2 regions of the Streptomyces sp. SD31 genome follow, and region 1 is predicted to be linked to the other one. Evidence: riboswitches for the same ligand, from Rfam matches in the RefSeq annotation. Region 1 holds a riboswitch; the other holds the start of a gene.
What was found. Region 1 has a riboswitch for S-adenosylmethionine ahead of thrC (threonine synthase). Riboswitches for the same ligand answer to the same signal wherever they lie in the genome.
Positions count from the first base shown of each region.

Region 2: it holds a riboswitch for S-adenosylmethionine, as region 1 does, so the genes downstream of both, ACTMVF_RS26410 (aminotransferase class V-fold PLP-dependent enzyme) here and thrC (threonine synthase) in region 1, are expected to answer to the same signal.

Region 1 is NZ_JBQHCX010000014.1:68,698-80,278, reverse strand. Features, by position in the region: gene groL (chaperonin GroEL) at 1-743, opposite strand, end outside; gene ACTMVF_RS28105 (cold-shock protein) at 1,106-1,312, opposite strand; gene ACTMVF_RS28100 (MoaD/ThiS family protein) at 1,755-2,030, opposite strand; gene thrC (threonine synthase) at 2,140-3,426, opposite strand; SAM riboswitch class I at 3,445-3,614, opposite strand; gene ACTMVF_RS28090 (glucosyl-3-phosphoglycerate synthase) at 3,748-4,692, shown strand; gene ACTMVF_RS28085 (alpha,alpha-trehalose-phosphate synthase (UDP-forming)) at 4,790-6,211, shown strand; gene otsB (trehalose-phosphatase) at 6,272-7,120, opposite strand; gene ACTMVF_RS28075 (DUF3263 domain-containing protein) at 7,394-7,642, opposite strand; gene ACTMVF_RS28070 (extracellular solute-binding protein) at 7,707-8,996, opposite strand; gene ACTMVF_RS28065 (ROK family protein) at 9,117-10,094, shown strand; gene nagA (N-acetylglucosamine-6-phosphate deacetylase) at 10,199-11,305, shown strand; gene ACTMVF_RS28055 (1-phosphofructokinase family hexose kinase) at 11,465-11,581, shown strand, end outside.
Region 2 is NZ_JBQHCX010000012.1:292,902-304,482, forward strand. Features, by position in the region: gene ACTMVF_RS26390 (sensor histidine kinase) at 1-1,233, shown strand, start outside; gene ACTMVF_RS26395 (response regulator transcription factor) at 1,250-1,912, shown strand; gene ACTMVF_RS26400 (SLC13 family permease) at 1,988-3,403, shown strand; gene ACTMVF_RS26405 (glycerate kinase) at 3,453-4,652, shown strand; gene ACTMVF_RS26410 (aminotransferase class V-fold PLP-dependent enzyme) at 4,607-5,974, opposite strand; SAM riboswitch class IV at 6,120-6,236, opposite strand; gene trpD (anthranilate phosphoribosyltransferase) at 6,321-7,385, opposite strand; gene qcrB (cytochrome bc1 complex cytochrome b subunit) at 7,568-9,202, opposite strand; gene qcrA (cytochrome bc1 complex Rieske iron-sulfur subunit) at 9,199-10,248, opposite strand; gene qcrC (cytochrome bc1 complex diheme cytochrome c subunit) at 10,245-11,057, opposite strand; gene ctaE (aa3-type cytochrome oxidase subunit III) at 11,138-11,581, opposite strand, start outside.

The DNA of each region.
Region 1 (11,581 bases):
ATGATCAGCAGCGGCTTGCCCGACTGCATGACCTTCTCCAGCAGCGGGAGCAGGTCCTTGACCGAGGAGATCTTGGAGTTGGCGATCAGGATGTACGGGTCGTCGAGGACGGCCTCCATACGCTCCATGTCGGTGGCGAAGTACGCCGAGATGTAGCCCTTGTCGAAGCGCATACCCTCGGTGAGCTCCAGCTCCAGACCGAAGGTCTGGGACTCCTCGACGGTGATGACGCCTTCCTTGCCGACCTTGTCCATCGCCTCGGCGATAAGCTCACCGATCTGGGTGTCGGCGGCGGAGATGGAGGCCGTGGAGGCGATCTGCTCCTTGGTCTCGACATCCTTGGCCTGCTCGAGCAGGGCGGCGGAGACGGCCTCGACGGCCTTCTCGATACCGCGCTTGAGGGCCATCGGGTTGGCGCCGGCGGCTACGTTGCGCAGGCCTTCCCTGACCAGGGCCTGGGCGAGAACGGTCGCGGTGGTCGTACCGTCACCGGCGACGTCGTCCGTCTTCTTGGCGACTTCCTTGACCAGCTCGGCGCCGATCTTCTCGTACGGGTCCTCGAGCTCGATCTCCTTGGCGATGGAGACACCATCGTTGGTGATCGTGGGGGCGCCCCACTTCTTCTCGAGGACGACGTTGCGACCCTTGGGGCCGAGCGTCACCTTCACGGCGTCCGCGAGCTGGTTCATGCCGCGCTCGAGGCCGCGCCGCGCCTCCTCGTCGAACGCGATGATCTTGGCCATGTGAAGTGGTCCCTCCAGGACTGGGGGTGATTCCTTCGGACCGCGCCCGCGCCCGCGACGGACGGCTCGCCTGCCTCGTGGTTCCTTGCCCCATCCGGCCTGCGGGCCTCACCGACCCGGTCCTTCGTTGTCACTCTCACCTTCAGAGTGCTAACGCAATGATTAGCACTCGACCCATGCGAGTGCAAGCGGCTCTCGGGGATCGGGAGGGGATCGGGCGGGGCGCCCAGCCGGGCGCGAACAGGGTCCTGGCAGGTCCGGGCCGAGCGAAGGACACACCCGACGGCACGGCGAAGGGCCCGCACCCCGGGAGGTGCGGGCCCTTCGAAGAAGAACGTCGCTGCTTTAAGTCGACGCGTGCTTCAGCTGGCCGCCAGCCGGACCATGTCCGCCTGCGGCCCCTTCTGACCCTGCGAGATCTCGAAATCGACCCGCTGGCCCTCTTCCAGGGTGCGGTACCCGTCCATCTGGATCGCGCTGTAGTGGACGAAAACATCCGCACCACCGTCGACCGCGATGAAGCCGTACCCCTTCTCCGCGTTGAACCACTTGACGGTGCCCTGAGCCATGCCTAACTCCCCTATTACTGGCCCTTGCACAGATCCACACTTCGCGGATCCGGGTCAGACCTCACCCCCCATCGGTCGGGGGCGTGCGCCGGAACGCGTCGACCGCGGCTGAATGTATCTGCCCAACTGCCGTCTGCAACAGGTCAATCGGACGAGAAATCCGGGCACGACCGGTCGGGAATGTGGGGACAATTGCCCTGACTTCAGGTCAAGTCGGACCCGATAAAGGGAGCAAAAGCCGCAAAAAACCCGCACACTTTGGCTACATCTTGTCGGGGGTGCGGCAGAAATCAAGGGCCACCGACCCGTGAATCGGCGGCATGTTCCCCAACTGTACCTCGCTCAACCACACAGAATTGCCCCCTCCGCTTCTCTCACGGAGGGGGCAATCCGATGAACTCTCGGTAATTGGTATTACCGAGGGTAATGATCGGTCATTCGGTCAGCCGCCGGCGACGGCCGGGATGATGGAAACGCCCGCGCCGTCCGGGGTGGCCGTCTCCAGTCCCTGCTCGAACCGGACGTCGTCGTCATTGACGTACACATTGACGAACCGACGCAGCTTGCCCTGGTCGTCCAGAACCCGGGCGGCAATCCCGGTGTGGTTCTTCTCCAGGTCGGCGATGACCTCGCCGAGGGTGCCGCCCTCGGCGGTCACTTCGGCCTGGCCACCCGTGTAGGTACGCAGGATGGTGGGGATGCGGACGTTGACGCTCACGTATGACCTCCGGTCAGGTAGTCGCCCCCAGGGGCGCGGGGCTGTGTTCAATTTGCGGCCACCGCCGCGTGGGCGCGACCAGCCCCCGCAGGCCCGCAGACGAAGACGACTAGGCGAGGCCGGCCTCGCGGAACGAATCCAGGTTGGGACGAATGGTCGCAGTAAGCCCCGTACCGGCCACCGCATCCAGCGTCTTGAGACCATCACCGGTGTTCAGGACAACGGTCGTCTTCGTCGGGTCGAGGACACCGTTCTCGATCAGCTTGCGCGTCACACCCACGGTCACCCCACCGGCGGTCTCCGCGAAGATGCCCTCGGTCCTGGCGAGCACCTTGATCGCATCCACGACCTGCTCGTCCGTCACGTCCTCCACCGCACCGCCGGTACGGCGAGCGATGTCCAGGACATACGGACCGTCCGCCGGGTTGCCGATCGCCAGCGACTTGGCGATGGTGTTCGGCTTCTGCGGACGGACGACATCGTGGCCGGCCTTGAAAGCGACGGACACCGGCGAGCAGCCCTCGGCCTGCGCGCCGAAGATCTTGTACGGCTTGTCCTCGACGAGGCCGAGCTTGATCAGCTCCTGCAGCCCCTTGTCGATCTTCGTGAGCTGCGAGCCGGAGGCGATCGGCACCACCAGCTGGTCCGGGATCTGCCAGCCGAGCTGCTCGCAGATCTCGTACGCCAGGGTCTTGGAGCCCTCGGCGTAGTACGGCCGCAGGTTGACGTTGACGAAGCCCCAGCCCTCGCCGGCCGGGTCACCGATCAGCTCGGAGCAGAAGCGGTTCACGTCGTCGTAGTTGCCCTCGATGCCGACGAGCTCGCCGCCGTAGACCGCGGCCATGACGACCTTGCCCTGCTCCAGGTCGTGCGGGATGAACACGCAGGACCGGAAGCCGGCGCGGGCGGCGGCGGCACCCACCGCACCGGCGAGGTTGCCGGTGGAGGAGCAGGAGAGGGTGGTGAAGCCGAAGGCGCGGGCGGCCTCCAGGGCCTGGGCGACGACGCGGTCCTTGAAGGAGTGCGTCGGGTTGCCGGAGTCGTCCTTGATGAACAGCTTGCCGGCGTCGACACCCAGCTCGCGCGCGAGGTTGTCGGCCTTGACGAGCTGGGTCCAGCCGGGGTTGATGTTCGGCTTGGTGGCCACGTCGGCGGGGACGGGCAGGAGGGGCGCGTAGCGCCAGATGTTCGCGGGTCCCGCCTCGATCCGCTTGCGGAGCTCTTCGGCGTCGTAGGCCGAGAAGTCGTAGGCGATCTCGAGCGGGCCGAAACACTCCTCGCACGCGAAGACCGGTCCGAGAGGCACTCGGTGGCCGCACTCGCGGCAGGACAGCGCCGCGGCGGGGCCGAGGTCTACGGTGGATTCGGTGGTGCTTGCAACAGTCTGCGCAGCCATGTGAGGCGAGGCCCTTTCTCCTCATCTTCCTCACGACGCATCTCGCCGTGAGACGGATTTGGCACCTTCCCTAGCCGGGAGCCTCGCGGAGACGATCAGCGGTGATACGGCAGTGATCGCTACGAGAACCGACTGGAGGGTTGCCGGGGCTTCATCGGGCCGTTTCCCTCTGCCCCTCTGGATGAGCTGTATTCGGTTGTTAACGGCGGTTGACCCCGGACATGCGATGGTCATCCGCGTTGTTCAAGACTGTAACCGACGGCCAGGACAGTTGAGAGAGTCCGTCCGAACCGCGAGACAAACCGTGAGGAGCCGCCAACCGTGCTGGAAGAAGTCGAGCGCTGGCTGAGCACCCGCTCCTGGTCCGTGACCGATCGCCCGCTCCACCGGATCCTGGCCGCCAAGCAGCGTACGGGCCAGTCGGTCTCCGTCGTGCTGCCCGCGCTCAACGAGGAGGAGACGGTCGGCGACATCGTCGCGATCATCCGTCACGACCTCATGCAGCAGGTTCCGCTGGTCGACGAGATCGTCGTCGTCGACTCGGGATCCACCGACCGCACCTCCGAGGTGGCCGCCGCCGCGGGCGCCCGGGTCGTCCACCGCGACGACATCCTGCCCCGCATCCCGACCGTGCCCGGCAAGGGCGAGGTGCTCTGGCGCTCGCTGCTCGTCACGCGCGGCGACATCGTCTGCTTCATCGACGCGGACCTGAAGGAGTTCTCCTCCGACTTCGTCTCCGGCATCGTGGGCCCGCTCCTCACCGACCCCGAGGTCGACCTCGTCAAGGCCATGTACGACCGCCCCCTCGGCGGGGCGACCGGGCAGGGCGGCCGGGTGACCGAGCTGATGGCGCGCCCGCTGCTGAACATGCACTGGCCGCAGCTGGCCGGTTTCGTGCAACCGCTCGGTGGCGAGTACGCGGCCCGCCGCTCGCTGCTGGAACAGCTCCCGTTCCCCGTGGGCTACGGCGTCGAGCTCGGCATGCTGGTCGACGCCCTGCACCTGGTGGGCCTCGACGCCCTGGCCCAGGTGGACGTGGGCGTCCGCAAACACCGCCACCAGGACGGACAGGCCCTCGGCCGGATGTCCGCCGCGATCTACCGCACGGCCCAGCTGCGGCTGGCCCGCGGGCACCTCATCCGCCCGTCCCTCACCCAGTTCGAGCGGGGCGAGGACGGTTTCGAGCCACGTACGTTCTCCGTGGACACGGAGGAGCGGCCGCCGATGGCGGAGATCGCGGAGTACGCCTCGCGCAAGGTGGCCTGAAAGTGCTCGGACCGTCGGCCTGAAGGTCGTATACGGCCCCTACCAGTGAGGTGAACCGCACGTTTGAGCGGTTCCGGGCCGGGCTAGGTTGAGGCGTATGGCTGCTACGTACGGTGCTGCGCGGGTGCTGGTCGCCTCCAACCGGGGCCCGGTCTCCTACACGGTGCACGAGGACGGTTCCCTGCACGCCAAACGCGGCGGCGGCGGGCTGGTCTCCGGCCTGTCGGCGATCGGCTCGGAGGCGGGCGCGCTGTGGGTGTGCTCGGCGTTGTCCGACGGCGACCGGGAGGCCGTACGGCGCGGGGTCGGCGAGGACGGCGTGCGGATGCTGGACATCCCGGCCGATGTGCACGCCGACGCGTACAACGGGATCGCCAACTCGGTGCTGTGGTTCGTGCACCACATGCTGTACCAGACGCCGCTCGAGCCGGTGTTCGATGCGGAGTTCCGGCGGCAGTGGGCGTCGTACGAGGCGTACAACCGGGCCTTCGCCGAGGCGCTGGCCGCGGAGGCGGCGCGGGGTGCTTCGGTGGTCGTGCAGGACTACCACCTGACCCTCGTTCCCGGGATGCTGCGCGAGCTGCGCCCGGACCTGCGGATCGGGCACTTCTCGCACACCCCGTGGGCGCCGCCGGAGTACTTCCGGATGCTGCCGGACGACATCGCCGGGCAGGTGCTGCGCGGGATGCTGGGTGCCGACCGGCTCGGTTTCCTCACCCGCCGCTGGGCGGACGCGTTCACCGCGTGCTGTGAGCAGTTCGCGGGCGGGCTCGGGGGCACGCGGGTCGGCGTGCACGGGCTGGGGGCGGACGCGGACTTCCTGCGGCGGCGGGCCCACGAGGCGGACGTCGAGGAGCGGATCCTGGCGCTGCGGGACGAGATCGGCTCAGCCGCGGATGGGAGCCGCCGCAAGACGATCGTGCGGGTCGACCGGACCGAGCTGTCCAAGAACATCGTGCGCGGCCTGCTGGCCTACCGGCAGCTGCTCGACGACCACCCCGAGTGGCGTGAGCGTGTGGTGCACGTGGCGTTCGCGTACCCCTCGCGCCAGGACCTCGTGGTGTACCGCGACTACACGGCCGAGGTCCAGAGAGTGGCGGATGAGATCAACTCCCGGTACGGGACCCCGGGTTGGACGCCGGTCGTGCTCCACGTCAAGGACGACTTCGCGCGGTCGCTGGCCGCGTACCGGCTGGCGGACGTGGCCCTCGTGAACCCCATCCGGGACGGCATGAACCTCGTCGCGAAGGAGGTGCCGGTCCTCTCCGACGAGGGATGCGTGCTGGTGCTGTCGCGGGAGGCCGGGGCGTTCGAGGAGCTGGGCGAGGACGCGATCGCCGTGAACCCGTACGACGTGATCGGCACGGCGCGGGCGCTGCACGAGGCGTTGTCCGTGGGGCCGGAGGAGCGGGCGGAACGGTCGAAGCGGCTGGCTGCGGCCGCGACCGCGCTTCCGCCGGCCCAGTGGTTCCTGGACCAGCTGCACGCGCTGGAGGAGGGGGCCGGCCGGCCCGCTTGAGCGCGGCCGGCTCGCCCGGTCGGACCGCCCGGTAGGCGCGCCTGGGCGGCGATCGCCGGATCAGTCTGCTCGATCAGCGATCGCCCGCAACAGTCGTACGACCCCCTGCGGACCGTCGACCACGAGGTCCGCCTGCTTCGACAACTCCGTGACCTCCTCGCTGCCACTGCAGACCAGGAGGCCCGGGGTGCCCTCGGAGCGGAGGGTGTCGACGGCGGCGTAGGCGGGGAGGTCGCCGAGGTCGTCGCCGGCGTAGAGGACGGACTCGGCGCCGAGTTCGCGGACGTACTCGCTCAGCGCCACGCCCTTGTCCATGCCGGGTGGGCGGAGTTCGAGGACCATGCGTCCCGGTTCGACGATGAGGCCGTTGCGGGTGGCGAGGTCGGTGAGGGGCTCGCGGAGGGCGTCGAAGGTGCCCTGGGGGTCGGCCGCGCGGCGCGTGTGCACGGCGATGGCATGCCCCTTGTCCTCGATCCAGGTGCCCTGTGTGCTGTCGAGGAGGCCCGGCAGTTCGACGCGTACGGCTGCGACGCCGGGGTGGGGGTCGGGGGCGGTGACCTCCCCGCTGGCGGCGTCCCAGCGCTCGGCGCCGTAGTGGCCGAGCACGACGAGGTGCTCCAGCCCTGGGGTTCCGGTGAATCCGCCGTACCGCACGGCGACGTCGGCCGGGCGGCCGGTGATCACCGCCACGGCGGCCACTTTCGGGGCCAGCGCGGCGAGGGTCGGCAGGGCGTCGGGGTGGGGGCGGGCCTTCTCGGGGTCCGGGACGATCGGTGCGAGGGTTCCGTCGAAGTCGAGGGCGATCAGTGCGCGTTCCGGGTGGGCGACGATGGCGGCCAGGCCGGCGCGGCCGGGTGGGGTGGTGGGGGTCGGCAGGGGATCCGTGGAGTTGGTCGAGTGACTGCCCATGGGGCGACCCTATCCAGCAGGGTGCACGCTGGGCAGTTCTCGCCCCCGCCGCCCCTACCCGTCCCATCCCTGGGGGCTGCCGGCCCCAGACCCCCGCTTCGGCCCTGAACGGGCCTCGTCCTCAAACGCCGGACGGGCTGAAATTCAGCCCCTCCGGCGTTTGAGGAGCGGGGGTCCAGGGGGCAGAGCCCCCTGGCGGGGTCGAAGGGGCGGAGCCACTTCAGGATGGGACGGGTAGGGGCGGCGGGGGCGAAACTCCCAGGCGCGCCCCCGTCACCGTTCCGCCCGCCGCACCTCCCGCACCCGCCGCAACCGATTCACCGTCACCGGATCATGGGCCAGAGCCCGGGCGTCATCCAGCAGGGCGTTCAACAGCTGGTAGTAGCGCACGGGCGCCAGCCCCAGCTCCTCCCGTATCGCCCGCTCCTTCGCACCAGGCCCCGCGAAACCCCGGCGTTCCAGGGCGAGGATGGCCTGCTCACGCTCCGCGAGGGCGGCGGGCTCGGGCTGTTCCTGGCTCATGTCCCGCACAGTAGCCCCCACCTCCGACAACACCACCACCCCGACACCGACACCACCGGCGGAGCTACTCGGCACTCTCCGCCCGCGCAGCCGTCGACTGCAACTGCCCCAGAACCACCGAAGGGCTCCCCCCGGAGGCGACCGTCCTACCGATCCGCTTCTTGATGTCCGCGCTGACCGCGGCCCAGGAGGTCCGTCCGACCGGGTACAGCTCGGACAGCGGGAGTTCCTCGAGGAAGGGCTTGAGGTCGGCGTCCCGCTTGGCCCCGGTCATCACCGTGGACGCGGAGGTCGTGACGGGCAGCAGGTCGTACTCGCGGGAGAACTCCAGGACGTTCCGCTCGTCGTAGACAAAGTCGAGGAACTCCCCCACCTGTTCGGCATGACCGTTCTGCTTGAAGGCCATCATCCAGTCGGCCACGCCCATGGACATCTTGGTGGGACCGTCCACCCCGGGCATGGGCACCATGCCGAACTTCACGCCCTTCTTGGTCGCCATCTGCATCAGCGAGGGGTGGCCGTTGAGCATGCCGACGTCCCCGGCCGCGAAGGCCGAGAACGCGTCGGCCCGGTTGAGCTCGCCGGGCGCGACCGGCCCCGTGAGCCCCTTGCCGACCAGGTTGTTCTTGAGCCAGTCGAAGGTGGCGACGTTCTCCGCGGAGTCGATGCTGTACGTGCCGTAGTCGGCGTCGGTGTAACCGCCCCCGCCGCTGAGCAGCCACTGCATCGTCTCGGCCTGCGCCTCCTCGGGCCCGAGCGGCAGCGCGTACGGGTACTTCACGCCCTCCGCCTTGAGCACCGCGGCGTCGGCGGCCAGCTCCTTCCAGGTCGTCGGCGCGGTGAGGCCGGCCTTCTGGAAGAGGGTCTTGTTGTAGAAGAGCAGCCGCGTGGAGGAGGCGAACGGTATGCCGTACTGCGCCCCGTTGACCTGCCCGGCGTCCGCAAGCTGCGAGACGAGGTCGGCCTGGACGGCTATGGAGAGCAGGTCCTCGGCCGGGTAGAGGAGGTCCTTCGCGGCGTAGTCGGCGTACGCGCCGATCTGCGCCATGTCCGGCGCCTTCCCGGCGTCGACCATCTCCTTGACCTTGGCGTCGACGTCGTTCCAGGAGTACACCGTGACATCGATGCGCACGCCGGGGTGTTCCTCCTCGTACTCCTTGACGAGTTTGTCCCAGTATTTCTGGGAGCTGTTCGCCTCGCTGTCCCCGTAGTCCGCGGCGACCAGCTTCAGCGTCACCTCGTCCGAACCACCAGTCAGCCCACAGCCGCCCAGAACCACGGTCAGACCCAGCGCGGACACCGCCGCGATCGCCCCCGTACGCCCGGTACGCCCCGTACGCCTACGCCGCTGCACGCAAAACCGCCCCACAACTCATGTTCGAAACTTTCGAAACGTCATACATATTGCCCCCATAAGGTCTACACCACGTAAGTGGACTAGACCTCTCGCGGGTGCGCAAGACACACTGTCCCCGTGAGACATGTCATCGCCCTCGATGTGGGCGGCACCGGGATGAAGGCCGCCCTCGCAGGGGCGAGCACTGTGCTCTCTCGTGGGGCACCCCCCAGACCCCCCGTGCTCCTCCATCAGGCCCGCCGCCCGACCGGGCGCGAGCGCGGGCCGGACGCGGTCGTCGAGGGCATCCTCGACTTCGCCGCCGAGCTGCGCGCGTACGGCGAACAGCACTTCGGCGAGCCCCCGGCCGCCATCGGCGTCGCCGTCCCCGGCATCGTCGACGAGGAACGGGGCATCGCCACCTACGCGGCCAACCTGGGCTGGCGGGACGTCCCCCTGCGCGAGCTGCTCACCGAACGGCTCGGCGGCATCCCCGTCGCCCTCGGCCACGACGTGCGCACCGGCGGTCTCGCGGAGGGCCGGATCGGCGCGGGCAAGGGAACCGACCGTTTCCTCTTCGTGCCGCTCGGCACCGGGATCGCCGGCGCCATCGGCATCGACGGCCGGGTGGAGGCGGGTGCGCACGGCTTCGCGGGCGAGATCGGCCACATCGTCGTACGGCCCGGCGGGCCCGCCTGCCCGTGCGGGCAGCACGGCTGTCTGGAGCGGTTCGCCTCCGCGGCGGCGGTGAGCGAGGCATGGGCCGCCGCCTGCGGGGACCCGGAGGCGGACGCGGCGGACTGCGCGAAGGCCGTCGCGTCCGGCGACCCGAACGCCGTACGGGTGTGGCAGGGGGCCGTGGACGCACTCGCCGACGGCCTGGTCACCGCCCTCACCCTGCTGGACCCCCGCACCCTGATCATCGGTGGCGGCCTGGCGGAGGCGGGGGAGACGCTGTTCACACCGCTACGGGACGCCGTCCGGCGGCGGGTGACCTTCCAACGGCTGCCGTCCATCGTCCCGGCGGCCCTGGGCGACACGGCGGGATGCCTGGGCGCCGGGCTCCTGGCCTGGGATCTCCTCACATCCACCGACCGCACGGAGGAATCGACCTGATGGCAACCCCCTCAGGGGCGCGGGGAACTGCGCGACCAGCCCCACACAACCCGCATCCCGCAACCCACAAGGCGCCCCTCGTCCTGTCCGGCGGCAACGTGGTCATGCCGACGGGAACCGTCAAAGAGGGCCAAGTAGTCGTCGACGGCACCTGCATCGCCGCCACAGCCCCAGCAAACGCCCAGGTGATCGACCTCACCGGCCACTACGTAGTCCCCGGCTTCGTAGACATCCACAACCACGGCGGCGGCGGAGCCTCGTTCACGTCGGGCACGGTGGACGACGTAGTCACCGGCATCCACACCCACCGCCTCCACGGCACCACCACCCTCGTCGCCTCGACGGTGACCGGCGACATGGACTTCCTGGCCCAGCGAGCCGGCCTCCTCTCCGAACTGGCCGAGCAGGGCGACATCGCCGGCATCCACTTCGAGGGCCCTTTCATCTCCCCGTGCCGCAAGGGCGCGCACTCCGAGGAACTGCTGCGCGACCCGGACCCGGCGGAGGTCCGCAAGCTGATCGACGCGGCGCGCGGGCACGCCACGATGGTCACCCTCGCCACCGAGCTGCCGGGCGGCCTCGACTCCGTACGCCTCCTCGCCGAACACGGCGTCATCGCGGCGATCGGGCACACGGACGCGACGTACGAGCAGACGGTGGAGGCGATCGAGGCGGGCGCGACGGTCGCCACGCACCTGTTCAACGCGATGCCGCCGCTCGGCCACCGTGAGCCGGGCCCGATCGCGGCCCTGCTGGAGGACGAGCGGGTGACCGTCGAGCTGATCAACGACGGTACGCACCTGCACCCGGCGGCGCTGGAGCTGGCGTTCCATCACGCGGGCGCCGACCGGGTCGCGTTCATCACGGACGCCATGGACGCGGCCGGCTTCGGCGACGGCCGCTACATGCTCGGCCCGCTGGAAGTGGAAGTCGCCGACGGTGTGGCACGCCTCGTCGAGGGCGGCTCGATCGCGGGGTCCACCCTCACCCTCGACCGCGCCTTCAAGCGGGCGGTGACCATCGACCGGCTGCCCGTCGAGGACGCGGTGGCGGCCCTGTCCGCCAACCCCGCCAAGCTGCTCGGCCGGTACGACCGCATCGGCTCCCTGGAGCCCGGCAAGGACGCCGACCTGGTGCTGCTGGACTCCGACTTCGACCTCAAGGGCGTGATGCGCCGGGGCGAATGGGTGGTTGAACCCCAACTGGGGTGATGTGTCCTGCTGTTGAGGGCGGCGGTTGTCCTGCGAGACTGGGACGGCCGCCGCCCATTTGGCATGATCAGCTCTCCGGGCGGAGCGTCCGGCAGACAGACGGCAAACGCGCTGCGAACTTCTTCGCACTGTGCACTTCTTCGGGGGAGGTCGGCCCAGGTGATCCTCACGGTCACGCTGAACACCGCTCTCGACATCACCTATCGCGTAAGGGCCCTACGGCCCCACGCCTCCCACCGGGTCTCCGAGGTCACCGAACGCCCCGGCGGCAAGGGC
Region 2 (11,581 bases), on a different contig from region 1:
CCCGAGACCGGCCGCCCGTTCACCGACCCGTCGCGGCTGCTGGAGGAGTTCCTCATACGGCAGTACGCCGACCCGGACGAGGAGCTGCTCGGCCTGGTGGACCGGCCGGGCCCCACCCCGGCGCATCTTCGCCAGCCGCGCGACATCCCCGTCGCCCTTCCCCTGTACAAGGACCCCGACGCCCTCCGCCGCATCTTCGACTCACCCGACTCCACCGGCACGCTGCACCGCGCGTCGGGCGAGGTCCGCTGGGCCAAGGTGGCCGTCGCCCGGGCCGGCGGGCAGACGGAGGCCGCGTTCGTCGTCGCCTTCCACCCGGGGCGCGAACAGGCCGCGGTGAACGAGGAGTTCCGCATCCTGCTCGCCATCTCCGGGGTCGCCCTGCTGATGACGACCGGCATCGGCTGGGCGGTCGCCGGGCGGATCCTCAAGCCCGTGCGGCTGGTGCACACCGCGGCGGCACAGCTCACCGAGCAGGACCTCACCCGCCGCATCCCGGTGCACGGGCGGGACGACATCGCCGCGCTCGCGGAGACGTTCAACGCGATGCTCGACCGGCTGGAACGCGCCTTCGCCGCCCAGCGGGAGTTCGTCGACGACGCCGGTCATGAGCTGCGCACGCCGATCACCATCGTGCGCGGGCATCTGGAACTCATGGGCGACGACCCGGCGGAGCGCGAGGAGACGATACGGCTCGTCACCGACGAGCTGGACCGGATGAGCCGCATCGTCGAGGACCTGCTGCTGCTCGCCAAGGCCGAGCGCCCCGACTTCGTCACCCCGGAGCCGGTCCAGGTCGCCGAACTCACCGCCGACGTCTACGTCAAGGCCCGCACCCTCGGCGAGCGGGACTGGCAGCTCGCCGAAGTGGCCGATGCCGAGGCGGAGTTGGACCCGCAGCGGATCACGCAGGCGATGGTCCAGCTCGCCCAGAACGCCGTGCAGCACACCGCGCCACGGCAGACCGTACGGATCGGCTCCCGCGTCGACGGCCAAGGCATCGAGCTGTACGTCGCCGACTCCGGGCCCGGCGTCCAGCCCCAGGACACCGAGGTGATCTTCGAACGCTTCCGGCGCGGCACCGCCCGGCGCGGCGCCCAGGGCTCCGGTGCCGGTCTCGGCCTGTCGATCGTCCGGGCGATCGCGGAGGCCCACGGCGGCCGGATCCGCCTGCACGCCACCGAGGGCGGCGGCGCCACCTTCGTACTGACCCTGGAAGGGGCCCGCCCATGAACGAAGAGGTAGGCACGTGAACCGCATTCTCATCGTCGAGGACGAGGAACGGATCGCCTCCTTCGTCGAGAAGGGCCTGCGCGCGGGCGGCTTCACCACGACCGTCGTCGGCGACGGCGAGGCGGCGTACGAATACGCCCTGACCGGCGGCTTCGACCTGGTCGTCCTGGACATCGGCCTGCCCGGCAGGGACGGCTTCACGGTGCTGCGCGAACTGCGCGAGGCACGGGTGACGGTGCCGGTGATCGTGCTGACCGCCCGGGACTCCGTACGGGACACGGTGGCCGGTCTGGAGGGCGGTGCCGACGACTGGATGACCAAGCCGTTCCGCTTCGAGGAACTGCTCGCCCGGGTACGGCTGCGCCTGCGTACGGCGGCCCGGGCACCCGAGGTGACGGTACTGCGGTCCGGCTCGCTGACCCTGGACCTGCGCACACGGCGGGCTCGGGCGGATGAGCGGACCGTGGACCTGACGGCCCGTGAGTTCGTGCTGCTGGAGCTGTTCCTGAGGCATCCGGGGCAGGTACTGTCCCGCGAGCAGATCCTGTCGCACGTGTGGGGCTACGACTTCGATCCCGGGTCGAACATCGTGGACGTGTACGTGCGGGCGCTGCGCAAGAAGCTGGGGGCCCAACGGTTCGAGACGGTACGTGGGGTCGGGTACCGCCTGTCCGCGTGAGGTCTGCCGTCCGCGTGAAGTCTCCTTCATGTACGGCTCATCAAGGGCTCACGGCTGAGGTGAACCCTCGATGACGTGACCCTGAACCTCCGACTGAGCGCGGCCCTCTGCGTGGCGCTCTCCCTGTGCGCGCTGCTCGCCGTGCCCGGCAACTTCCCCGGACTCGGCGCCGACGCTCGCCTCACCCTCGCCGTGTTCGCCCTGGCGACCTGCGCCTGGATCGCCACGCCGTTCGACGACACGTACATCGCGCTGGGCGCCGGGCTCGCGCTGACGGTGACCGGGGTGATCAGCAGCGACACCCTCTTCGGCACCCTCGGCGACTCCACGGTGTGGCTGCTGATCTGTGCCTTCGTCCTCGCGGCCGCGGTGACCCGGACGGGGCTGGCGGGCCGGGCGGCGGCGTTTCTGGTCGGCGGGGCGCGCACCGTACGGCAGCTCGTGCACCTCACCACGGCCGCCCTGGTCGTCACGGCGTTCGCGGTGCCGGCCACCTCCGGGCGGGCGGCGCTCGCCCTGCCGGTGTTCCTGGCGCTCGCCAAGGTGCTGGCCGACCGGAAACGACTGGTGGTGATGCTGGCCCTGCTGTTCCCTACCGTGATCCTGCTGTCGGCGGTGGCGACCCTGATCGGGGCGGGCGCGCATCTGATCACCGTGTCGGTGCTCTGGCAGGCGACGGGTGACCGGATCGGCTTCACGGAATGGCTGCTGCTCGGCCTGCCGCTGGCCGTGGCCTCGTCCCACCTGGCCGCCGAGGCCGTACTCCTGACGACCACTCGGCGCGCGGACCGCAAAGGTCCCGTGCACATCACCCCGGAGCAGATCCAGGAGCACAGCGACGACCCGGTCACCGGCCCCTGGTCACAGGCCGAGAAGCGGTGCGCGCTGCTGCTCGGCACGGTCGTGCTGCTGTGGTGCAGCGAGCCGCTGCACCGGGTGCCGCCGGCGGTCGTCGCGCTGATCGGCGCGGTGGTGGCGGCCTCGCCGGCCCTGGGCACCGTGCAGTTGAAGGACGCGCTGAAGACGGTCCCCTGGTCGCTGCTGCTGTTCATGGCGGCGACGATGGCGATGGGCGTGGCGCTCGCCGACTCGGGAGCGGCGAAATGGCTGGTCGACGGGCTCCCCACGGGCATCAGCCCGCTGCTGTTCCTGGCCGTCGTGATCGGGGTCAGCACGGCGGCCCACCTGGTCCTGCAGTCCCGCTCGGCCCGCTCCTCCGTGCTGGTTCCACTGGTCGTCGCGGCGGCGGTGGGCGCCGGCGTCAATCCGGTGGCCGCCGCGCTCGCGTCCACCGCCGCGGCCGGTTTCTGCCACACGCTCCCGGCGTCCGCGAAGCCGGTCACGCTCTTCTCCGACATCCCCGGAACGCCCACCTACACCCCGCGCGATCTGCTGCGCCTGTCCGCCGTCCTGGCCCCACTGACGGCCGCCCTCGTCCTCCTCTTCGCCGTCGCGGTGTGGCCGCTGCTCGGCGTACCCGTGACCCGATGAGAGTGCCGCGATGTGTCGTCGGTCGTCCGATCCGCTTAGGAGAACTCTGATGCTGACCCGAGTCGTCGTAGCCCCCAGTGGCTTCAAGGAGTCCCTGTCCGCCCAGGCCGCCGCCGACGCCATCGCGGACGGTGTCCGCCGGGTCCTGCCGGACGCCGTGATCGACCTGATCCCGCTGGTGGACGGCGGCGAGGGCACGGCCGCCGCGCTGGCCACCGCGACCGGCGGACGGCTCGTCGCACTGCCGGCCACGGGACCGGTCGGTGAACGGATCGGCACGCACTTCGCCCTGCTCGGCTCGCGCGAGCGCGACACGGCGGTCGTGGAGATGGCGGCGGTTGCCGGGCTGTCCCTCGTCCCCCGTGCCCTGCGCGATCCCGGCGCCACGACGACCTACGGCGTCGGTGAGTTGATCCGCGCCGCGCTGGACACCGGCGTACGGCGCATCCTGATCGGCTGCGGCGACTCGGGTACGTCCGACGGGGGCGCAGGCGCCCTCCAGGCCCTCGGCGCCCGACTCCTGGACGCCGACGGCTTCGAACTCCCTCGCGGTGGAAGTGAGTTGACGCGGCTCGCCCGGATCGACCCGTCCGGCCTGGACCCGCGCCTGCGGGACGTCGAGCTGCTCGTCGCCTGCAACCCGTACAACGTGCTGTGCGGCGAGCGCGGCGTGGCCCGTGTCTTCGGCCCGCAGAAGGGGGCGACGCCCGCGCAGGTGGAGGAGCTGTCGGCGGGGCTGGAGAACTGGGCGCGCGTCCTCACCCGTGACCTGGGTGTCGTGGACACGGACCTGTACAACGGCCCCGGCACCGGCGCGTCCGGCGGCCTGGGCGCCGGCCTCGCCGCGTTGGGCGCCCGGCTGCTCCCCCGCTTCGAGGTGCTGCTGGCCCACCTCGACCTGGACGCCCGCCTGGCCCGCGCCGACCTGGTCGTCACCGCCGAGGGCGCCATGGATCACCAGACGCCCCGCGGGAAGGTCCCGGCCGAGGTGGCCCGCCGGGCCAAGCTGTCGGGTCGTCCGGTGCTCGCGCTGGCGGGCACGCTCGGCGAGGGCGCGCACGACGTGCCCGGCGTGGACGCCTTCAGTGGCATCCTGCCAGCGCCGATGGCTCTGGCGGAGGCCCTCGTGCGGGCCTCCGAACTCCTCACGGACGCCACCGAACGCGCCCTGCGGATGATTCTGCTGGGCGCCCGGCTACCGGCTCACGCGGAGGTGTCCGGCACGCAACGGCCGTCCTCCGTGCGGTAGTTCCACCGGGCACCGTCCGTCACGAGCTCCTTCACGGCGTTCACGAACCGCTCGACGTGCTCGTCCGGCGTACCGGCCCCGAAGCTCACCCGGATCGCGTTGAGGGACTTCTCGCCGGGTGCCGCCTCCGGGGCGCCGCACTCGCCCTGCGTCTGCGGGTCGCTGCCCAGCAGCGTCCGGACCAGCGGGTGGGCGCAGAACAGGCCGTCCCGCACCCCGATGCCGTACTCGGCGGACAGGGCGGCGGCGAAGTGGGAGCTGTTCCAGCCGTCGACGACGAAGGAGATGACGCCGACGCGCGGGGCGTCGTCGCCGAAGAGGGAGAGGACCCGCACCTCGGGGACCTCGGCGAGACCCGCGCGCACCTTCTCGATCAGGTACTGCTCGCGCGCGACCAGGTTGTCGAACCCGGCCTCGGTGAGGGCCTTGCAGGCGGAGGCGATGGAGTAGGCGCCGATGACGTTCGGGGAGCCGGCCTCGTGCCGGGCGGCGCTCTCGTGCCACTCGACGTCCACTCCCCCGTCCTCGCGCCGACTGACCTTGCGGCTGGCACCGCCGCCCGCGAGGTACGGCTCGGCCTCGCGCAGCCAGTCGGCACGGCCGGCCAGCACGCCGGAGCCGAACGGGGCGTACAGCTTGTGCCCGGAGAAGGCGACCCAGTCGACATCGAGGTCCTGGACGCTCACCGGGTGGTGCGGGGCCAGCTGGGCCGCGTCGAGGACGATCCGGGCGCCGTGCGCGTGCGCGGCCGCCGCGAGCTCCTGTACGGGCCACAGCTCACCGGTGACGTTCGAGGCGCCGGTGACGCAGACCAGGGCCGGGCCGTACGGGTCGCGGTCGGCGAGGGCGCGCTCCAGGGTCTCCACGGCCTGGCGCGGGGTGCGGGGCGCGTTGAGGTAGGTGACGCGGGCGTCGCGCCAGGGCAGCAGGGAGGCGTGGTGCTCGGTCTCGAAGACGAAGACCTGGCAGTCGGCCGGGAGGGCGGCGGCGAGGAGGTTGAGCGAGTCGGTGGTGGACCGGGTGAAGACGACCTGGTCGCTGTCCCGGCAGTCGAGGAACTCGGCGACCGTCCTGCGGGCGTTCTCGAACAGGTCGGTGGAGAGCTGGGAGAGGTAACCGGCGCCGCGGTGGACGCTGCCGTAGTACGGCGCGTAAGCGGCGACGTCGTCCCAGACGCGCTGGAGGGCGGGGGCGCTGGCGGCGTAGTCGAGCGCGGCGTAGGTGACCTCGCCGCCGGTGACGAGCGGGACGGTGACATCACGCCCCAGAACGGACAGAGGGGTGCAAACGGACTGGTCGGCGGCAGCGGTGGAGACAGACATGGCGAACTCCCGTGAGAGGCATGCGAGTGGAGAGGCATGCAGGAAAGAGAAAAGGGTGTGCGGAGGCGGGGCTCAGCGGCCCTATCGCATTCGCTTGCTCACGGAAGACTCCCTCGAACGACCAGGACCCCTGGTTTTCGAGAGGGGCCCGCGCTTGCCGTAGACCTCGCTGCCTACGGCCTGGTCTTCACCCGGGGCACCCCGCCACGGACGGAGGGTTGCCGGACAGTCGGCCGGGGCCTCATGACTGTCACTCATGACCTGGTCCAACATCCTGCCATACGATCTTCGATGCGCAAGGGCGCAGTCCGGATCCTGGACTGCGCCCTGCGTCACATGTGCCGGGTCAGGCGTTGCTGGCGGCCACCCAGCGCTCCAGCGTCCGCTTCGCCGCGCCCGAGTCGATCGACTCCACCGCCTTCGCCATGCCCAGCCGGAGCTGCTCCGCGAGCGGAGCGTCCGTCTGCTCGAACGCCACCAGCGCCGCCGCCGAGTTGAGCAGCACGGCGTCCCGCACCGGGCCCGTCTCGCCGTCCAGCAGGCGCCGGGCGACCTCCGCGTTGTACGACGCGTCCGCGCCGCGCAACGCCTCGACGGGCACCAGGTCGAGGCCGACGTCGCGCGGGTCGAAGGCCTCCTCGGTCACCTTGCCGTCGCGGACCACCCACACCCGCGAGGTGGCCGTCGTCGTCAGCTCGTCGAGGCCGTCGTCGCCGCGGAACACCAGCGCGGACGAGCCGCGCTCGGCCAGCACGCCGGCGATGAGCCCCGCCATCCGGGTGTCGAAGCAGCCGACCGCCGAGGCGGTGACCCGGGCGGGGTTGGTGAGCGGGCCGAGGAGGTTGAACGAGGTCGGGATGCCCAGGTCCCGCCGTACGCCACCGACGAACCGCATCGAGGGGTGGAACTTGGCGGCGAAGCAGAAGGTGATGCCGGCCTCGTCCACCACCCGCGCCACGCCTTCCGGCGACAGGTCCAGGTTGATGCCGAGCTTCTCCAGCACGTCGGACGAGCCGCTCGCCGAGGACGACGCCCGGTTGCCGTGCTTGACGACCTTCGCGCCGGCGCCCGCGATCACGATGGCGGACATCGTCGAGATGTTGACCGTCTTGGCCCGGTCGCCACCCGTGCCGACGATGTCGACGGCCGGGCCCGGGATGTCCAGCGGCTGCGCGTGGGCGTACATCGCCTCGACGAGACCGTTGATCTCCTCGACCGTCTCGCCCTTGGCCCGCAGGGCCACCATGAAGCCCGCGATCTGGGCGTCCGAGGCCTCACCGCTCATGAAGCGGTCCATCGCCCATGCCGTGTCGCCGGCGCTCAGGTCCTGTCCGCCGAGCAGCGCGCTCAGCACCTCGGGCCAGGAACGGCCCGCCGCGATGTCGCCTCCAGCGGGGGTCACAGCGCTCATAAGCCGCTCCAGGGTCACGTGTCCCGCACTACGGGACGCAAGTCTCAACGGGGTCCACCCTATCCAGCCGGCGGCCACGAAGAAGGGCCCCGTCCGAAGACCGGACGGGGCCCGTGCACGGCCGAGGGCCCCGTCCGTGAAACCGGACGGGGCCCTCAACCGTGGCGTGGCTGGCGCAGCGATCAGTGGTGGCCGTGGCCGCTCGTGATCTCCTTGTACTCCTCGACGGTCGGCTTCGGGATCTGGCCGTCCTCGTCGAAGTACGCCTTGCTGAGCTTGGCGCGCAGCTTCTCGGAGCCCTTCACCTTGCGCGCGACGCCGTTCTCGTCGACCGTCGGGCCGATCTCGGCAGGCTTGTACTGCTCGTGCGCGGTGAGCGTGTACAGCGCGTCCTGGCTGAGCGGCTCGTGGATCTCGATGTACTCACCGTGCGGCAGGCGCTTGATGATGCCCGACTCACGGCCGTGCAGCACCTTGTCCTTGTCCCGGCGCTGCAGGCCGAGGCAGATCCGCTTGGTGATGATGAACGCGATGACCGGTCCGGCGAAGAACCCGATCCGGACGAACCAGGTGACCGCGTTGATCGACAGGTGGAAGTGGGTGGCGATGATGTCGTTGCCACCACCGATCAGCATGATCATGTAGCCGGTGACCCAGGCGACACCGAAGGCCGTACGGGTCGGGGCGTTGCGCGGCCGGTCGAGCAGGTGGTGCTCACGCTTGTCGCCGGTGACCCAGGACTCGATGAACGGGTAGAGGGCGATCACCCCGAGGAAGAGGCCGAAGAGCACCAGCGGGACGAAGACGCCCAGAACGAGCGTGTGGCCCCAGAAGTTGATCTCCCAGCCGGGCATGGCACGGACCAGACCCTCGGCGAAGCCCATGTACCAGTCCGGCTGGGCACCCGTGGACACATGGTCGGGACGGTACGGGCCCATGGCCCAGATCGGGTTGACCGACGCGATGCCGGCGAGCGCGGCGATGACACCGAAGACCAGGAAGAAGAAGCCTCCGGCCTTGGCCATGTAGACCGGCAGCAGCGGCATGCCGACGACGTTCTTGTTGGTCTTTCCGGGGCCCGCGAACTGCGTGTGCTTGTGGTAGAAGACCAGGATCAGGTGGCCGACCACCAGGCCGAGCATGATGCCCGGCAGCAGCAGGATGTGGATCGAGTAGAACCGCGCGACGAAGTCGACGCCCGGGAACTCTCCGCCGAACAGGAACATCGAGATGTACGTCCCGACGATCGGGACCGACAGGATCGCGCCCTGGGTGAAGCGGACACCGGTACCGGAGAGCAGGTCGTCCGGGAGCGAGTAGCCGGTGAAACCGGTGAACATGCCCAGGACGAACAGCAGGAAGCCGAACAGCCAGTTGATCTCACGCGGCTTGCGGAACGCGCCGGTGAAGAACACGCGCATCATGTGCACGAACATGCCGGCGAGGAAGATGATCGCCGCCCAGTGGTGGATCTGCCGGACGAGCAGACCGCCACGCACGTCGAAGGAGATGTGCAGCGTCGAGCTGAACGCCTCCGACATCAGCGTTCCCTGCAGCGGGACGTAACTGCCGTGGTACTCCACCTCGTTCATCGACGGGTGGAAGAACAGCGTCAGGTACACACCCGTGAGGATGATGATGATGAAGCTGTAGAGGCAGACCTCACCCAACATGAACGACCAGTGGTCGGGGAAGATCTTGCGCATGTTGGCCTTGGCCAGGGAGTAGATCCCGAGCCGGCCATCCGCCCAGTCGGCGACGCGCTCGCCGGCCGGTGCCTTCCCGCGAGAGCGGTCGGTGGTCTCTGTAGTGCTCATCCGCGCTCCCAGAATGCAGGACCGACGGGCTCATCGAAGTCGCCGAGCGCCTCGAGGTAGCCCTCGTCGTTCACGCCGATGCGCAGCTGCGGCAGGGCGTGGCCGGCCGGGCCGAAGATCACTCGGGCACCGTCGGAGAGGTCGAAGGTGGACTGGTGGCAGGGGCAGAGCACGTGGTGCGTCTGCTGCTCGTACAGGGAGATCGGGCAACCGACGTGGGTGCAGATCTTCGAGTACGCGACGATGCCCTCGTGCGACCACTCGAGCTCGCGCTTGTCCTTGATGTCGTCGGGCTGCAGCCGGACGATCATCAGGGCGGCCTTGGCGATCTCGTTCTGGAAGTCGTGGTCGTGCTCCTCCAGGCCCTCCGGCTTGGCGAAGGTGAGGGAGCCGACCGCGACGTCCGAGGGACGCAGCGGCTCGTTGGTGTTCATGTTGACGAGCAGCTTGCCCTTGGACCACAGGGTGTGGCGCAGCTTGGTGCCGGGCAGCGGACCGAGGTCACGCAGCAGGACGACACCGGAGAGCGGGAACAGGGCCAGCGCGCCGAACATCGTGTTGCGGATCAGCTTGCGGCGACCCAGCGCGGACTCCTTGGCGCCCTGCTTGAAGTCGGCCATGACCTTGGCCTTGACCTCGGGCTCCGCCGCGATCGCGTGCCGCTCGTCGGCGACCTCCACGTCGGACATCAGGGTGCGGGCCCAGTGGACCGCGCCCGCGCCGATGCAGAACAGCGCCGCCCCGAGGGTCAGGCCCAGCGCGAAGTTCATCGCGTTGATGTGCCCGAGCGGGAAGACGAAGATCGACTTGTCGTGCGGGATCGCCACGAACGAGGCGATGAAGCCGATGGTGGCCAGCATCGACACCGTGAACAGCAGGGCGACCGTGCGCTCGGACCGCTTGGCGGCCCGCTCGTCGATGTCCTGGATCCGGTGCTCGTGGGGCGGCAGCCCCGGGTCGGCGAACGGGTGCTTCTCGTCGGCTACCGCGACGTGGGCGTCCTGCTCAGCGGGCAGGTTCTCTTCTGGAATGTCTTGGCTACTCATGACTTCTTGGCCTTTGCGGTCCGGGCGGCGACCCACACGGCGATGGCGATCAAGCCGCCGAGTCCGAAGATCCAGCCGAACAGACCCTCACTGACCGGCCCGAGGCCGCCCAGCTCCAGACCGCCCGGGTTGACCGTCTCGTCGCTGTTGACCGCGTGCAGGTACGCGATGATGTCCTTCTTGTTCTGCTCCGACAGCGTGGTGTCGGGGAAGGACGGCATGTTCTGCGGGCCGGTCTGCATGGCCTCGTAGATGTGCTTCGGGTCGACGCCCTCGAGCGTCGGCGCGAACTTGCCGTGCGTCAGCGCGCCGCCCTTGCCCGTGAAGTTGTGGCACTGGGCGCAGTTGTTGCGGAAGAGCTCGCCGCCCGCGGCGATGTCCGCACCCTCGGGGCTGTACTGCTCCTCGGTCGGGACGGACGGGCCGGCGCCCAGCGAGGCGATGAACGCCGCGAGCTGGTCGATCTCGGCCTGCGAGTAGATGTTCTTCTTCTTCGGGACCTGGGCGCCCTGGGAGGTGGCGGCCGGCATACGCCCCGTGGAGACCTGGAAGTCGACGGCTGCGGCGCCGACGCCCACCAGGCTCGGACCGTCAGAGGTGCCCTGACCGCCGGTTCCGTGGCAGCTGGCGCAGCCGACGGTGTAGAGCTTCTTGCCCTCCTCGATGGTGAGGGACTGGGCGGATTCCTCGGCCTGCGCCTTGTCCGCGGGCGCGAACACGGCGTACAGCCCCCCCGTGCACGCCAGCGCGAGGAGTAGGACGACGACCGCCGCCAGCGGATGGCGTCGTCGTGCGGAGAGCTTTTTCACGGATTACCCCGGTGTCAGGATCTTCTGCGTCGATGCTTGCGGTATGTGCGTTTGTGGAACGCGCGCGGGATCGGGCCCGGCTACTTGATCATGTAGATCGTGGCGAAGAGGCCGATCCAGACGACATCGACGAAGTGCCAGTAGTAGGACACGACGATCGCGGCGGTCGCCTGCTCGTGCGTGAACCTCTTCGCCGCGTAGGTGCGGCCGAGGACCAGCAGGAAGGCGATCAGACCGCCCGTCACGTGCAGGCCGTGGAAGCCGGTGGTCAGGTAGAAGACCGAGCCGTACGGGTCGGACGAGAGCGAGAGGCCCTCGTGCTTGACCAGCTCGGTGTACTCGTACACCTGACCGCCGATGAAGATCGCACCCATGACGAAGGTGACGATGAACCAGCCCCGGAGCTTCTTCACGTCACCGCGCTCGGCGGCGAAGACGCCGAGCTGGCAGGTGAGGGAGGAGAGCACCAGGATCGTGGTGTTCGTCGCCGAGAACGGGAAGTTCAGGGCGTCCGCCTTCTCATG